2 linked regions of the Plantactinospora soyae genome follow. The protein of the gene in region 2 interacts with the protein of the main gene of each other region in a pairwise test. Links are inferred from orthologs where the notes say so. Each region holds a gene or a part of one and is shown on either strand. Other genes may lie near its edges.

The links. The genes of interacting proteins can lie anywhere in the genome.
Region 1: the proteins of H4W31_RS41270 (region 2) and H4W31_RS07150 interact in binary tests that used the Escherichia coli proteins (3 or more experiments, as listed by UniProt). The link is inferred for Plantactinospora soyae from one-to-one orthologs.

The regions. Positions count from the first base shown.
Region 1 is NZ_JADBEB010000001.1:1,615,901-1,623,233, reverse strand. Bases 2,088-5,025 are described here. They hold H4W31_RS07150 (MalY/PatB family protein), read left to right. Parts: upstream 2,088-2,949; coding sequence 2,950-4,101; downstream 4,102-5,025. Other genes in these bases: H4W31_RS07145 (hypothetical protein), read right to left, coding at 4,117-5,025; H4W31_RS07155 (hypothetical protein), read left to right, coding at 2,306-2,821; H4W31_RS07160 (cell division protein SepF), read right to left, coding at 2,088-2,262. In the rest of the region: H4W31_RS07185 (helix-turn-helix domain-containing protein), read left to right, coding at 250-1,053; H4W31_RS07180 (DUF397 domain-containing protein), read left to right, coding at 1,044-1,238; H4W31_RS07175 (DUF397 domain-containing protein), read left to right, coding at 1,258-1,446; H4W31_RS07170 (DUF397 domain-containing protein), read left to right, coding at 1,474-1,671; H4W31_RS07165 (hypothetical protein), read right to left, coding at 1,637-1,978; more of H4W31_RS07160, read right to left, coding at 2,002-2,087; more of H4W31_RS07145, read right to left, coding at 5,026-5,616; H4W31_RS07140 (alpha/beta fold hydrolase), read left to right, coding at 5,669-6,508; H4W31_RS07135 (C39 family peptidase), read left to right, coding at 6,941-7,333. UniProt on the Escherichia coli protein: Acts as a beta-cystathionase and as a repressor of the maltose regulon.
Region 2 is NZ_JADBEB010000001.1:9,467,018-9,474,890, forward strand. What follows is about bases 2,064-5,541. They hold H4W31_RS41270 (LuxR C-terminal-related transcriptional regulator), read right to left. Parts: upstream 5,153-5,541; coding sequence 2,264-5,152; downstream 2,064-2,263. Other genes in these bases: H4W31_RS41265 (BON domain-containing protein), read left to right, coding at 2,064-2,244; H4W31_RS41275 (zinc-dependent alcohol dehydrogenase), read left to right, coding at 5,348-5,541. Also shown: H4W31_RS41260 (hypothetical protein), read right to left, coding at 1-1,299; more of H4W31_RS41265, read left to right, coding at 1,567-2,063; more of H4W31_RS41275, read left to right, coding at 5,542-6,505; H4W31_RS41280 (DNA polymerase III subunit beta family protein), read left to right, coding at 6,716-7,828; H4W31_RS41285 (VOC family protein), read right to left, coding at 7,845-7,873. UniProt on the Escherichia coli protein: Positively regulates the transcription of the maltose regulon whose gene products are responsible for uptake and catabolism of malto-oligosaccharides.

The sequences.
Region 1 (7,333 bases), 7.9 Mb from region 2 along the record:
CCGGACTCCCTCCGAATTGGAAGCGGGGGCGTACGGGCGGAAGGGCGATTTCCGGTACGGCCCCCGCGCGGTTCCGCCCGTCCTTGATCGGTATGGATCCGAACGGTTCCGCTGCTGACACTCTGCTATGGACACCACTACGATCGATAGCTGGAATCGACAGCCGTAGCCTTCTGAGAGCCTGCCTGTTTAGCCTGGTAGAAGCGCTGTGGCGTGGGCTGGACGAGTTGGGGGAAGGGTGTGGGGAGCGTGGGGACCTCGGCGGCGGAGTTTCTGCTCGACGAACTACGGCACGTACGGCTGAGCGCGAAACTGAACCAGGACGACTTCGGGAAACTGATCAACTTTTCGGGCTCACACGTGAGCGCGGTGGAACTTGGCAACCGGTCCCCGAAGGAGGACTATCTCGCCGCGATCGACAAGCGCTTCAACACCGGCGGCATCTTCGTCCGGCTGCTCAAAAAGGTGATCAAGTCCGACACTGCGCCACCGTGGCTCACGGAATGGGTTGCGAACGAGCAGCGGGCAATCTTCCTGCGCTGGTTCGAGCTGGCTTTCGTGCCCGGTCTACTTCAGACCGAGGCGTACGGCCGGGCAATCATCAGCAGCGATGGTCGGCTGACGGACGAGGCGATCGAGGCCCGGGTCCTGGCTCGTGCGGAACGACAAAAGCGCCTGTCGAGTGACGATTCGCCGCAGCTCATGGTTGTGCTGGACGAGGCTGTGCTGCATCGGGCTGTCGGGGGAGCTGCGGTGATGCGGGAGCAACTCTTCCACCTGGCAGGGCTCAACGAGGAACGTTGCCGGACACGGATCCACATCGTTCCATCGAGCGTCGGTGCGTACGCTGGCCTTACCGGGCCGTTCATCATCGCGACGCTGCCGGAGCGTGAAGAGGTCCTGTACCTCGAAGACCGGCTCCGGGGTCAGGTGGTAGCACGACCAGACGATGTGGCCGAGGTACGGGAGCACTGGGAAGACATCCTCGCCGAGGCCCTTACCCTGCCGCAGTCGACCGAGTTGATAGCGAAGGTGGCCAAGACATGGATCTGAGCGACGCGCGCTGGCGCAAGAGCATCCGAAGCAGTTCGCAGGGCGCGTGTGTGGAGGTGGCGCTCGACCTGCCTGGTGTGGTGGGGGTGCGGGACAGCAAGGAGCCGTCCGGCCCGGTGCTGGTCTTCGCCCCGGGGGCGTGGCGGGCGTTCGTGGCCCAGAACAGTCGGTGCCGACCGAGTTGATAGCGAAGGTGGCCAAGACATGGATTTGACTGGCGCCGGCTGGCGCAAGAGCAGCCGTAGCGGATCCAACCAGGCCGCGTGTGTGGAGGTGGCGCTCGACCTGCCTGGGTTGGTGGGGGTGCGGGACAGTAAGGATCCGTCCGGCCCGGTGCTCGTTTTCGCTCCGGGGGCGTGGCGGGCCTTCGTGGGCCGGGAAATTCGGTGTTGACAGGTTTGTAGCGGAGGTGGCCAAGAGATGGATCTGACTGGTGCCTGCTGGCGCAAGAGCGTTCGCAGCAACGCCCAGGGGGCGTGTGTGGAGGTGGTACTCAACGTGCCTGGTGTGGTGGGGGTGCGGGACAGCAAGGATCCGTCCGGTCCGGTGCTGGTCTTCGCTCCGGGGGCGTGGCGGGCGTTCGTCAGCCGGGAAAGTCCGTGTACCACGGGTAGGTGAAGGCGGTGCTGCCACCGAACCGGTCGACCATCGCCCAGAGCTGTTCCTCACCGTCCGAGGTGTGCCGTTCGAGGGCGCGCATGCCGTCGTTCTCGGCCCAGCACAGATCCTCGGCGAGGTAGAGGGGATCCCACTCGCGCACCTGCCAGTAGAGCGTGAGGTCGCGGTTGCGCCAGCCGGGTCCGGTGTCGTTGCTGGCGGGTCCGGCCACGGACACCCAGGCGCGCCAGGTCGGCTGTACGGCCGGGCGGGGCGCGACGAGCAGCGTTCCGCGCCGAAGGGCGGCGATCAACTCTGGCCGTTGCACTGCGAACTCCTCGTGGCGGGGAGCTAGGCCGGACGCTGCGCCACCGACCGGAACGTCTCCCGGGGCCGGAGCAGGAACACCTTCGGAGCCACCCGTTCCATGGCGCCGTCGCGCCCGACGACCAGACCGGCGGCGAAGTCGACCAGTGGCATCGCGTCCGCGTCCGTCAGGCCCGTCAGGTCCATCACCACTGCGAAACCGTGGCAGAAGTAGTGGCCGACGTGGGTCACATCGTCGTAGCTCCGTGGATGCAGCGTCTTGACCATCGCATCAGTCTCCTCCATCCAGGGGCAAACTCCAGGGCCGCGCGGCGCGACAATCCTTGGCATGGGCTACACCCACTACTTCTCGTACGCACCGGAAAGCGCGCCGTTCCGTCAGGCCTGGCCCCGGATGCGGACGGACGCGGCGCTGATCCTCGACCAGGTGGAGGCGGCCGGCGTACGGCTCTGCCGGGACCCGTTCGAGGGGACGCTGCCGCCCGAGTACGAGGTGATCGCCGTCAACGGCAGCGTGGACGACGAGGAGTACTGCGAGCCGCTGGTGTTGGCGCCGCGCTGGCCGGGCAACCGACAGTTGACCAGCGACGGTCGGGTGGTCGGGTTCTGCAAGACCGGTCGGCACCCGTACGATCTCGCGGTGACCGCGATCCTGCTCCGCTGCCACCGGCTGCTTCCGGACGGCTTCGCGATCCACAGCGACGGGGCCTGGGACACCGAGTGGCGTCGGGGGAACCGGATGCCGACCCGGGATCCGAGCGCCAGAGGCATCGTCGCCGAGCTGTTCGGCGACGATGCCTCCGACAGTCCGTTCGACCGGGACCGGGTCTTCGGCACCGGCTGACGCGGCGGGCGGAGGAAGGGCCCGATGTCGTCGACGAGCAGTTCGGGCGCTTCCAGGACGGCGAAGGTGCCCGTTCCGGCGCCGACGTACACCGGTTATAGCGTGATGGTGTGGGCAACCCCTTGCAGATGCTGTCGTTGGAGGACCTCCGCCGCCGTACGAGTGAGAAGTGGCGGCGGTACCCGCCGGACGTCCTTCCGGCCTGGGTCGCCGAGATGGACGTACCGCTCGCCGAGCCGGTCGCCGAGGCGCTGACCGACGCGATCGCGCTCAGCGACACCGGCTACCCGATGGGTACGGACTACGCCGAGGCGCTCGCCGAGTTCGCCGCCACGCGTTGGGGCTGGACGCCGAACACCGAGCACACCGCGCTTGTGCCGGACGTGATGCTGGGCATCGTCGAGGTGCTGAAGCTGGTCACCGGGTACGGCGACGCGGTGGTGATCAACCCACCGGTGTACGCGCCGTTCTTCGACTTCATCGCCGGAATGGACCGACGGGTCGTCGAGGCGCCGCTGAGTGCGGAGCACCGGCTGGACCCGGAGGCGCTGGACCGGGCGTTCACCGAAGCCGTCGCCGGCGGTCGACGGGCGGCCTTCCTGCTGTGCAGCCCGCACAACCCGACCGGCACCGTGCACACCGCCGACGAACTCGCGATGGTGACCGAGCTGGCCGACCGGCACGGCGTACGCGTGGTGGTGGACGAGATCCACGCCCCGCTGGTCCATCCCGGGGCGACGTTCCTGCCGTACCTCTCGTTGCCCGGCAGTGAACGCGGCTTCGCGCTGCTCTCCGCGTCGAAGGCGTGGAACCTGGCCGGGGTGAAGGCCGCGGTGGCGGTCGCCGGCCCGGAGGCCGCGGCTGACCTGGCCCGGATGCCGACGGTGGCCGGCGACGGGGCGAGCCACCTCGGCGTGATCGCGCACGTGGCCGCGCTCCGGTACGGCACGCCGTGGCTCGACGCCCTGCTGGCCGGCCTGGACCACAACCGTCGACTGCTGGGCACCCTGCTCGCCGATCAACTGCCGCAGATCCGGTACCGGATTCCGGACGGCACCTATCTGGCCTGGCTGGACTGCCGGGAGTTGGAGCTGACCGACGACCGGACCGACGATCGGCGCGCGGATCCGGCCGAGGTGTTCCTGCAACGTGGGCGGGTCGCCGTGGTGCCGGGAGCGGTCTTCGGCACCGGCGGGACCGGACACGTCCGGTTCAACTTCGGCACCTCCGAGGAACTGGTCACCGAGGCCGTACGCCGGATGGCCGTCGCACTGCGCTGAGCCGACCGCCGTCGCTCAGAAGTCCCGCCACCTGTCGAACCAGTTCTCGGCCTGGTCGGCGGGTACGCCGGCCCTCCGGGCCAGGTCGGCGAAGGCGTCACCGGCCTGTTCCCGGTCGACGGTGTCGATGAATTCGTATTTCTCGTCGATCCGGTTCAGCGCGTCGATCAAGGTCTTCAGGATCTGCTTAACCGTTTCGGACCGGCCCGGGGCGTCGGCGGGCAGTCGGTCGACGGCGCGCAGCGCGGCGGCGTACGCCTTGCAGGCGGCGGCCCCGCCGCGCGGGTCGTCGTCGACCCAGTCGCGGAACGGGTTGCCGATGTTGGCGGCCAGCCATGTGTCGGACTTCGCGCCGCGCACGGTGAGGCTGACTTCGGTGTTCCGGTAGCGGGCCTTGAGCGGGGCCACGACCGAGCGGGGAAGCCCGTCGACCTCCAGGCGGCGCAGCCCCGGCAGGTCGGGCAGAGTCGCCGCGTCGTAGCCGTACCCGTCGTCGAGCTGGAGACTGTGCAACCGGTGCAGCGATGTCAACGCGTCCGGCTCGACGAGCCGGCCCGGCGGCTTCTGCCACCCGATGCTGAGCGTTTCGAGTGCGCTGAGCATCGCAAGGGGCGCCGCAAGGATCTCCCCGTCGCCGCGCAGCACGAGGCGTCGTACCCCACGCAGTCCGTCCGGCATCGGGACCGGCACCGGCGGAACCTCGACGGTGAGGTTGAGCCAGTGACCCTGCTCGGCCGCCAGCACGCTGCCCGGGAGGTCGCCGATCAGGGTGAGACCGAGCAGGCCGGGTGGCAGCCGTACGGCTCGGAGATCGGAGCCGGACAACGTCAGGTCCGTCAGCCCGGAGTCGCCGAGGTCCACCTCGGGCGGCGCGTTCCGCCAGCTCAGACAGGAGAACATCGGTCGGGTCGCGAGGAAATCGGACAGGCCCCGGTCCGGTCCCGACCAGACGAGGGTGGTGCACCGGGGCAGCGCGTCCAGCCCGGCCCACCGGACCTCGCCCGATGCCGGCACCAGGGGCGACCTGGTCAGGTCGAGCCGCCCGACGGCCGCACCCAGCTCCGCCGGCTGCCCGCCGAGGTCCACCCGAACCGGGCCACGGCTGGCCCCCGCCCGGTACGCCGCCTTCGTCGCCGCCGGCAGTCGCGCCCAGCGTCGCTGCAGTACGACCTGGTTCGGCAGGTACGACCATCCGGTGTACCCGTTCGACGTCGGCGGCACCTCGGGGCGCAGCGGTTGAGCGCCCAGCCAGGCGAAGTCGGGCGGCACGGGGTGGTGCGCGAACACGCCGACGCCGTCCGGCCGCCCGTTGTGCGCGTGGTGGTCGAGACGCATCGGCCCGGCCCCGGCGAGCTGCGCCAACGTGGGAACCTCCGCCGAATACCAGTCCAGCAGGTGCACCAGCACACTGTCCGGCGCGACGCTGACGACCTGGCAGGCGCCGTACCCGCCGAGCGGCAGGGGTATCGCGGCAACGCTGCCGGCCCGGATCTCGGCGGGGTACGTGGTCGGCATGCCGGCATGCTACGGAGCCGGTACGACGCCGCCCGGTGGCAGACTGCTCGGCATGACCGACGGCGCAGCGACCCGGAACGGCGTACGGGTGGCCGAGGGCGGTGCCGGGCAGCCCGTACTGCTGCTGTTGCACGGCATGGGTGCGACCGGTGACGTCTGGCGTGGCTGGTACGACCTGCTCGGCAAGCAGTGGCCGGGGCGGTGGCTGGCGCCGGACCTGCCCGGACACGGCGGCTCGGCACGGCTCGACCGGTACACGTTCGAGTCCTTCGCCGCTGCGATCGCCGGGTTGCTGGATCCCGGCGACCGGGTGGTGGTGCTGGGGCAGTCGCTGGGCGGTGCGGTCGGGCTGGCCCTGGCCGCCATGGTCGGCACGCAGCCCACGGCGGACCCCGGGCTCGGCCGGTCGGTGGAAGCGGATCCCGGGCTCGGCTGGTCGGTGGAGGCCGTCGTCGGGCTCGGCGTGAAGGTCGCCTGGACCCCGGACGAGCTGGCCAGGGCCGACGCGCTGGCCGGCCGGCCGGTGGCCTGGTACGACTCCCGGGCCGAGGCGGCGCAGCGGTACCTGCGGATTTCCGGGCTGACCGGTCTGCTCGACGTCGACGACTCCGAAGTGGACGCCGGGCTGGTGGCGGCAGCGGACGGGCGGTGGCGGCTGGCCATGGATCCCCGGGCCTTCGGCGTCGGGGCACCGGAGATGGCCCGCCTGCTGTCGGCCGCCGAACCGGCTCGGACGGTGCTGGCCAGGGGAGAGCGGGACGCGCTGGTCAGCGACGACGATCTCGCCCGGCTCGGGGTACCGGGGACGACGATGCCCGGACTGGGACACAACGCCCACGTCGAGGACCCGACGTCGGTGGCGCGCCTGCTGGAGCCGTACGTACGGCGTTGATTGCGTGGTTTGGGATTGGTGTCCGAATCTATGCATGATCAGATCGGCGGCTGGGCCGATTGGCGGGAACATCCGGCGGCCGGCCGCGGTTATACCCAGCGTAAGTCCGCAGCAGCCCGCCCCTCGGCCCAGGTCGGGGGTTCGGGACTGTCTGTCGGGTTGGGGCCCGGTTCGGGCCCCGGGTCCGGTGATCCGCCCGTGGTCAGACACGGTCGGGTGGCCGGGTACCCGGGAATGCCGGCCGCCGGCCCACGGTTACATCCCCCGTACGCCTGGAGCACGCACAGTAGTGCTGTTTCGCTCGGGCGCGCAGCGCGAATTCTTCCGCTGTTGCTGTTTTTCCTTTCTGACGAGCCGTTGACGGTGCCGCGCACCCCCCGCGCGTCGCCCGAGATCACGGTCGTCTTACCCCCGGAATGGAAGGCAACCATCATGACTACAGTCAAGCGGTGGCTACCGGCCATCACCGAAACCCCGATTCGTAAGACCGCGCTCGGTATCGCGGGACTCGCCGTCGTCGGCGGTGCGTTCGCCGGACCGGCGTTGAGCATGACGGCCCCGCAGGCGGCGATGACGCCGACCGCCGCGGCGGTCAGTGTCCGGGATGTCGACAAGGGTCAGCCGTCGAAGGTTCTGGACTACCAGTACAAGGCGCAGGAGAACGGCTACTACTGTGCGCCGGCCGCGACCCGGATCGCGCTGTCGACCCAGGGGCACACCCCGGCGCAGGACGACGTGGCCAAGCGGCTGGGTACGACCGAGGCCGGTACGAACTCGGCCGAGGACACCACCCGGGTGCTGAACAGCACCGGTGGTAAGGACTAC
Region 2 (7,873 bases):
GGTACGGATCGCGTCCCAGCCGGGAGCGTGCAGCACCAGCGTGGCGTACCCGGGGTTACCGTCGCCGCCGAAGTTCGTGCCGCTGGCCAGTGCGACGCTGACCAGTACCCCGACGCCGAGCAGCACCCGGTGCCGCAGCCGCCACACCGAGAAGAAGAGCCCGGCGAACGCGAGGCCGATCAGCACGACTCCCGGCAGCAGGGTCATCTCACCGGCGAAGCTGAGGCTCTCCCGGGCGGCGGCGTGCCGCTCGCCCCAGAGCCAGTTCTCCGGCGGCGCGGTCAGGAAGCCCCGCATCGGTGGCGAGAACTGCGCCACGTGCTCCAGCGTCCGCCGACCGGCCGGATGCCGGGCCACCACCTCCAGATACGGCAACGCCATGAGCAGCGTGACCCCGGTGAACACCACGCCGCCAGCCAGGTCGGCGACGAGCAGCCGGCGCCCGAACACCGGGCGGCTCCGACGCCACCAGGACCAGCCGAACGTGCCGACCGCGGCCAGGCAGACCAACGCCAGGACGTAGCCGAAGGGCAGCCCGATGCCGAAGCCCAGCGTCATCTGCCACGCCGCCACCAGCCAGCCGGCAAAGGCCCAGCCGGGACGTCGCCGGTCCGGCCGGTACCCGTGCCGCAGTGACCAGCCGTGTCCCCGGGCCAGCATCGCCAGGGCCAGCGCGATGCCGCCGATCGACAGCACGTGCAGGTGGCCGGCCTGGGCCAACTTCCACGGGGCGTACCCGAAGGCGACCCCGGCCGCCGCCGCGCCGATCCGGCCCGCGCCGAGCTGCCGAACCAGGGCGTACGCGCCGACGAAGGCGAGGGCGTGGGTCAGGACGTACAGGATGTTGTAACGCACGACGCCCGCGACCGGGCCCTCGCCGATCATGCCCGCCGGGGCGTACCCGAGGAGGGTGTCGGAGTAGGCATAGGTGTACGGCTCGGGATAGAAGGTATTCGAGTGCCACAACTGGGTGGGATCGTGCAGCAGCCCGTGCCCGCCCCAGGCGATCTGCCAGGCCTGGAGGATCGGGTCACCGATGTCCTGTGGGACCGTCGAGGTGATGTCGCGCAGCGTCGGCCAGGTCAGCAGTACGGCGAGCAGCAGCCCACCGAGCACGGCGAGCATCCACTCGTGCGTGACCAGGCGTACGACGGCGCCCCGGAGCCGGCGCCCCGATCCGGTGCGCCCGGTACCGTCCCCGCCCGCCCCGCCCGCCCGGCGCGGCCCGGCCGTCGCCTCCGACCCGTCGCCGGTCCGTTCGTCCTGCCCGGCCGGCACTGTCTGCCGCTCGATCGTCATCCGCCATGTCCTTCCGGCTCGGGCCCTGTCCACCCGCAGCACACCGGCATTGATGATTCCTGATGTGGTTCGGGCTGTCACTCCCGCTCTTCCCGGCTCACCCCGGTGGGGTGAGGAGACCTCACCCGAGCACGAGCGAGGGTCGAGTCAACGGGCGTGACCGGCGGGCCGCAGCCTACCGGGCGCGGGATCCGTCGGGTCGCGCTCCCGGCACGGTGCCCGCGACGCCACACGCCGCCTGGAACCTCGACCGTGGGAGGAACGACCATGGCCACCCGGACGACGATCCGCAGCGACGAGGAGATCCAGCGTGACGTGCTGGAGGAACTGGGCTGGGAGCCCCGGGTCCAGCCGAACGAGATCGGCGTCGCGGTCCGGGACGGCGTGGTGACCCTGAGCGGCTGGGTGGACAACTACGCCAAGAAGTGGTCGGCGGAGCGCGCCGCACACCGGGTGAACCGGGTCCGGGCGATCGCCAACGACATCGAGGTACGGCTGCCGAGCTCCGCCGAGCGCACCGATCCGGAGATCGCGGCGGCCGCCGACCGGGCGCTGGAGTGGGACGCCTTCGTTCCGGTGGCGGCGCTCGACGTGACCGTCTCCAACGGCTGGGTCGTACTGCGGGGCGAGGTCGAGTGGGAGTACCAGCGGCGCGCCGCCGAGCAGGCCGTACGCCGGCTGTCCGGGGTACGCGGGTTGACCAACGGCATCTCGGTACAGCCTCGCGAGGAGCCGGCGTCGGACGAGATCTCCGAACGGATCCGAAGCGCCCTGCTGCGCAGCGTGGAGACCGACGCGGCCCGGATCGACATCCGGATCGAGGGCGATTCGGTGATCCTGGCCGGTACCGTCCGATCCTGGCTGGAACGCGAGGAGGCCGAACGGGTCGCCTGGTCCGCGCCCGGAGTGACCAGCGTGGACAACCACATCACCGTACGGCTGTGACGGCTCGCCCGGCCGCCCCTCAGAGCAGCTTCCGCTCGCGGGCCCGGCGTACGGCGTCCCGGCGTCGGGTCGCGTCGAGCTTCCGGTAGATGTTGCGGACGTGCGTCTTGATGGTGTTCACCGAGAGCGACATCTCCGCGGCGATCTCGACATTCGACAGGATGCTCTGGAGGTAGCGGAGCACGGTCAGCTCCCGCTCGGTGAGCGGCTCGCCGAGCAGCGGCGTCACCGTCGGCGACGGCCTGCCCGCACCGTCGATGGCGCCGAGCAGCTCGCTGACCAGGGGCCAGAACGCCGTACCCGCGTCGAGGTGCGCGGCGAGCAGCTCCCGTACCGGCGGATCGGCCCTGGTGAAGACCTGCCGGAAGCCCTCCGGCTCGGCCAACTGGAGCACCCGTTCCAGGCTCCGCGCGGCCCGTCGGTGATCGCCGGTCAGCCGGGTCGCCTCCGCGCCGAGCAGGCCGGCCTCCAGCCGGACCGGCAACGGCCAGCCCGCCGCGTCCGGACAGTCCCAGTCCGGCAGCGTACGCACCGTGCCGCGCGGATCCCCGGCCAACAGGTACGTCCGGGCGAGCGCGACCGCCACCGGTACGCCGCCCCCCTCCACCGCCGGAATCAGCAGTTCACGGGCCAGTTCGACGTCACCGTGCGCGATTCGCAGTTCGGCCTCGGCGATCAGCAGCCAGTGCGCCAGTGGTGAATTCTCGGCCCGGTCGCCCAACCGCCGGCGGCTCTCCGTCAACGCCTGGTGCGCACCGGTCAGATCGCCCCGATCGCGCAGCAACCGGGCCTGGAGCATGCCGATCAGGCCGACGACCAGCGGCTCGTCGGTGTCCTCGGCCGCCCGCACGCTCCGCAGCACATTGGAGCCGGCGTCGTCGCGGCGGTCCCGGTGCACTGCGACGAGGGCCTGGGCCAGGTGCGCGTGTACGCCATCGGCCGGCCGGACCAGGCCACCGAACGGTACGGCGCCCAGCGTCGCCCGAGCGGCCTGCTCGGCGGCGGTCAGTTCACCCCGGATCGCCCGGGCCAGTGCCAGCCGCCCGAGACACAACCGCGCGGTCCGGGACAGCCCGGTACGGGTCGCTTCGGCCATCCCGTCGACGATGTCGACCTCGGCGATCCCCAGTTGCCCGGTCCCGAACCGCAGTGCGGCGGGGACGATCCGGGCCACGGTCCGGCCCCACGCCTCCGGATCGGTCCGGTCGGCCCCGGCCGGCTGTAGCAGTTCGGCGACGCCGACCCGGACCACCCGCTCGCCGGAAGCCAGGGCGGCGGCCCCTCGGATCTCCGGCTCGTCCGGAGCCAGGGCAGCGACACCGACCCGGACCGCCGGCTGGTCGGGAGCCAGCGCGGCGACGCCGGCCCGGATTGCCGGCTCGTCGGCGGCCAGGTGGGCGACGGCCAGCCGCAGTGCCACGGCGATCCGCCGGAACCGGTCCCGCCGCACGTCGTCGAGCAGCTCCGCGTACTCGGACGCCCGGTCCAGATGACCGGTCGCGGCGATCGGGTCCCGGCCGTCCAGCCGCTCGGCGGCACACGCCAGGCCGAGTTCGGGATCGGCCCGGACCCGCTCGGCGGGGGGCGGCGACGGTGCCGGCCGTACCGGACCGCACTGGCCGTACGGGAGCAGGTCCGGCCAGTGCCGGAGCAGTACGGCGATCGCGTACGCCCGGTCGTCGGCGGCGAGCGCGTGCCGGAGGGCCTCGGCCGGCAGGTCGTTCGCGGCGAACCAGGTCGCCGCCCGACGGTGCAGCCGCGCCACCTGCTCCGCAGGGCGTCGGTTCACCTCGGCCCGGAGCAGTTCGCCGAGCATCGGATGGCAGCGGTACGCCGCAGGGCGGCTGCCGAGCGGAATCACGAACCCACCGTGCCGGTCGAGTTCGGTCAGTAGCCGGTCGCCATCGGTGCGGTCGGTCAACGCGTTGAGCAGGTCCGCCGAGAAGCCCGCCACCAGAGACGCCCGGCAGAACGCGTCGCGGGTCTGCGTGGACAGACCGGCGAGCACCTCTTCGGTCAGGTAGCCGGCGACCGCCGGATGTTCTCCGGTGAACTCGTCGACGAACCGGGCCGGATCGGGATGTCCCGGCAGGGCCAGGGCGGCGAACCGCAGCCCGGCGGGCCACCCCTCGGTACGGCCGTACAGCCCCCGGGTCTGTTCCGTCGGCAGGGGCACCGCGTACGCGGCGAACAGGTCCGCGACCTCCTCGGGGCGGAACGCCAGGTCAGCGGCACGAATCTCGGTCAACTCACCGCTGAGCCGCCAGCGGTGCAGGGCCAGCCCGGGATCCTTCCGGCAGCCGATCACCAGCCTGAGCCGGCCTGCCGTGTGCCGGAGCAGGAACTCCAGCCCGCTCGACACCTCGGGGTCGTCCACCTGGTGCAGGTCGTCCAGGACCACGATGACCGGTTCGGCCCGTCGGGTCAGCTCGTCGGCAAGCTGCTCCAGTCCGTACCCGGAAGCCGGTTGGTACCCGGCATCCGGTTCCTGTCCGGTCGTGGCCGAACCCAACGCGGCGGCCAGATATGACCAGAGCCGCTCTCCACCGTCCCCCGGCTCCAGTGAGAGCCAGCCCAGCCGGGGAGGTTCCGCCGGTGTGGCAGTCGGGTGCTCCGTTTCGCCGCGCGCCCGGTACCAGGAACTGAGCAGGACCGTCTTGCCCCAGCCCGCGGCGGCCGACACCAGGGTCAGCGGACCGGCCGTCCCCGCGTCGAGCAGCTCGAACAGTCTGGGTCGGGGCAGCAGAACCGCACCGGGTTGCGCGACGACGGCCAGTTTCGCGGTGAGCAGCGGCACCGTCGGGCCGGCGTCCGGGCGGGCCAGCACTGTCGCGCTGCCTCGCGGTGACGCGGTGGTGCTGCTTCGCGGTGGCGCGGTCGCGACGTCCTCGATCCGTTCCGTCGACAACGGTCCCCCTCCGGCCGACCCAGCTCAATTGCCCGAGGCGGATACCCCGACCGTCGCGGTTCACCCCTTGCGGACGAGCCAGGTTCACCCACCGGTCTCGGACGATGACGGCTCGGGGCGGCGGAGGAGCGTGGACGGCTCGGAGCGGCGGAGGAGCGTGGACGGCTCGGAGCGGCGGAGGAGCGTGATGAGCGAATGAGGGCCCTCTGCTGGCAGGGTCCCGACGAGATCGCCGTGGAGCGGCTGCCGGATCCGCGGATCGTCAACGCCCAGGACGCGATCGTCCGGGTACGGCAGAGCATGACCTGCGGCTCCGACCTGCACCTGATCGGTGGCCGGTTTCCGGGCATGCGGGCCGGTGACGTACTCGGGCACGAGTTCATGGGCGAGGTGGTGGAGGTCGGGCCGGAGGTACGTCGGCACTCGGTCGGCGACCGCGTCGTGGTCTGCTCGGTCATCGCCTGCGGCCGGTGCTGGTACTGCCGGCAGGGGCTCTTCTCCTGCTGCGACAACGGCAACACCGATCCCGCGACGGCGGAACTGGCCTGGGGGGCGGTACCGGCCGGATGCTTCGGCTCCTCACACGCGCTCGGCGGCTTCGCCGGCAGCCACGCCGAATACGTCCGGGTGCCCTACGCCGACCACGGCGCGTTCCGGGTACCGGACGAGGTGACCGACGACCGTGCGCTGTTCGCCTCGGACTCGGCGCCGGCCGGCTGGATGGGTGCCGACCTGGCTGGCGTACGGCCGGGTGACGTGGTCGCGATCTGGGGTTGTGGCGCGGTGGGCCAGTTGGCGGCCTGGGCGGCGGTGACCCTCGGGGCGGACCGGGTCATCTGCATCGACCGGCTCGACGACCGGCTCGCCCTGGTCGAGCGGCACACCGGTGCGGAGACGCTGCACTACGAGCGGGTCGACGTCGGTTCGGAGCTACGCGAACGTACCGGCGGCCGGGGACCGGACGTCTGCATCGAGGCGGTCGGGATGCTGGCGGAGGATCCGGCGGCGGGCCGGGCCGGGCGGCGGGCGCGCCCCGGAGCGGACCAGCCGGCCACGGTACGCGAGGCGGTGCACGCGTGTCGCAAGGGCGGCAACGTCGTCGTCCTCGGCGCCTTCGCCGGATTCGTCGACGCCTTTCCGCTCGGGGCGATGCTGAACAAGGGACTGGCGGTCCGGGCCGCCCGGCAACACGGCCAGCGCTACATCCCGACGTTGTTGGACCGGATGCGCCGGGCGCGGTTGCGACCCGAGTACCTGGCGACGCACCGGCTGTCGCTGGACGACGCGGCGCACGGCTACACCCTGTTCCGGGACCGGACGGACGGCTGCGTCCGGGTCGTCTTCACCCCGTAAGCCCCCACCCCGTAGCGCCGCGACCCGGTCCTGTCGCGACCGGTCATCCTGTCGGTGGCGCCGACGCCGCTACCGCGTCTGCCGACCCGGGACGAGTGCCGGTACGCCCGGCGGGCGACCGGTGGCCGGAGCGGCTTGACCCTCGACCTGGTCGAGGCGGCAGAATTCCCCGACGTGGACGTGCGAACTGAACTGCTCAGCATCGGCGAGATGGCCCGGGCCAGCGGGCTGAGCGTCAGCGCGCTGCGGTTCTACGACGGGGCCGGCGTACTGGCGCCCGCGCTGGTGGACCCCGGCACCGGGTACCGCCGGTACGCCCAGCAGCAGGTTCCGGCCGCCCGACTGGTGGCCGGGTTGCGCCGGGTCGGCATGCCACTGGCCGAGATCACCCGACTGCTCGATCTCCGCGCGTCGAGTCCGGCCGCCGTACCCGACCTGTTGGACGCGCATCTGCGCCGGCTGGAGGACGGTCTCGGCGACGCCCGACGGGAGATCTTCCGGCTTCGGGCCCTGTTCACCGCCTCGGCACAGCCGATGGTCGGGGCTCGGCGCCGATTGACCGTACCCGGTCGGGACCTGGCGGCGGCGGTCGACGCCGTCCGCTTCGCGGTCGGGGACGATCCCGAACTGCCGATGCTCGGCGGTGTCCAGTTCGAGGTAGACGGGAGCATCCTGCGGCTCGTCGCCACGGACCGGTACCGGATGGCCTTCTCCGAGGTCGGCGGCGATCTGCCCGAGACCGCCGACCTACCGCCGGAGCCGGCGGACCCGGCCGGTACGACCGACCGGCTCGCCCCCACCGTCTTCGCCCCGGTCGGCTTCGTGGACGAGGCGCGCAACCTGTTGACCGGCGGCGGGCCGGCGACCGTCGTCCTCGACACCGACGGCATCAGCCTGCGGTTCCGCGACCGGCAGGTGACCGGGACGGCGTTGGGCCACGACTTTCCCGACTACCGCCGGCTGCTGCGGGAGACGACCGGCGGCCCGGATCGGCGCCGGGTGACCGTGGACGTGGCCGGGCTGCGCGAGCGGCTGGCCGCCACCGAGACCCGGACGGTGGTACGCGAGGACGACGGCGCCCCGTGTGCGGTCAGCGTGCTCATGGTCGACGCCGGGAACGCGTTGACGGTCTCCGGTGCCGACGCTCCACCCGATCCGGACGTCGTACGGGTCGGGGTGAACCGGGAATTCCTGCTCGACGCGCTGGACGCGGCCGGCCCGGGACAACTGGTCCTGGAACTCGACGGCCCGATCAGACCACTGGCGGTACGCCGACTCGACGACGACCGGGCATTCTCGATCCTGATGCCGATCCGGCTCTGACCGCTCGACGGCCGGCTCACTCCCCCGGCGGCGGTCCCGCCGGAT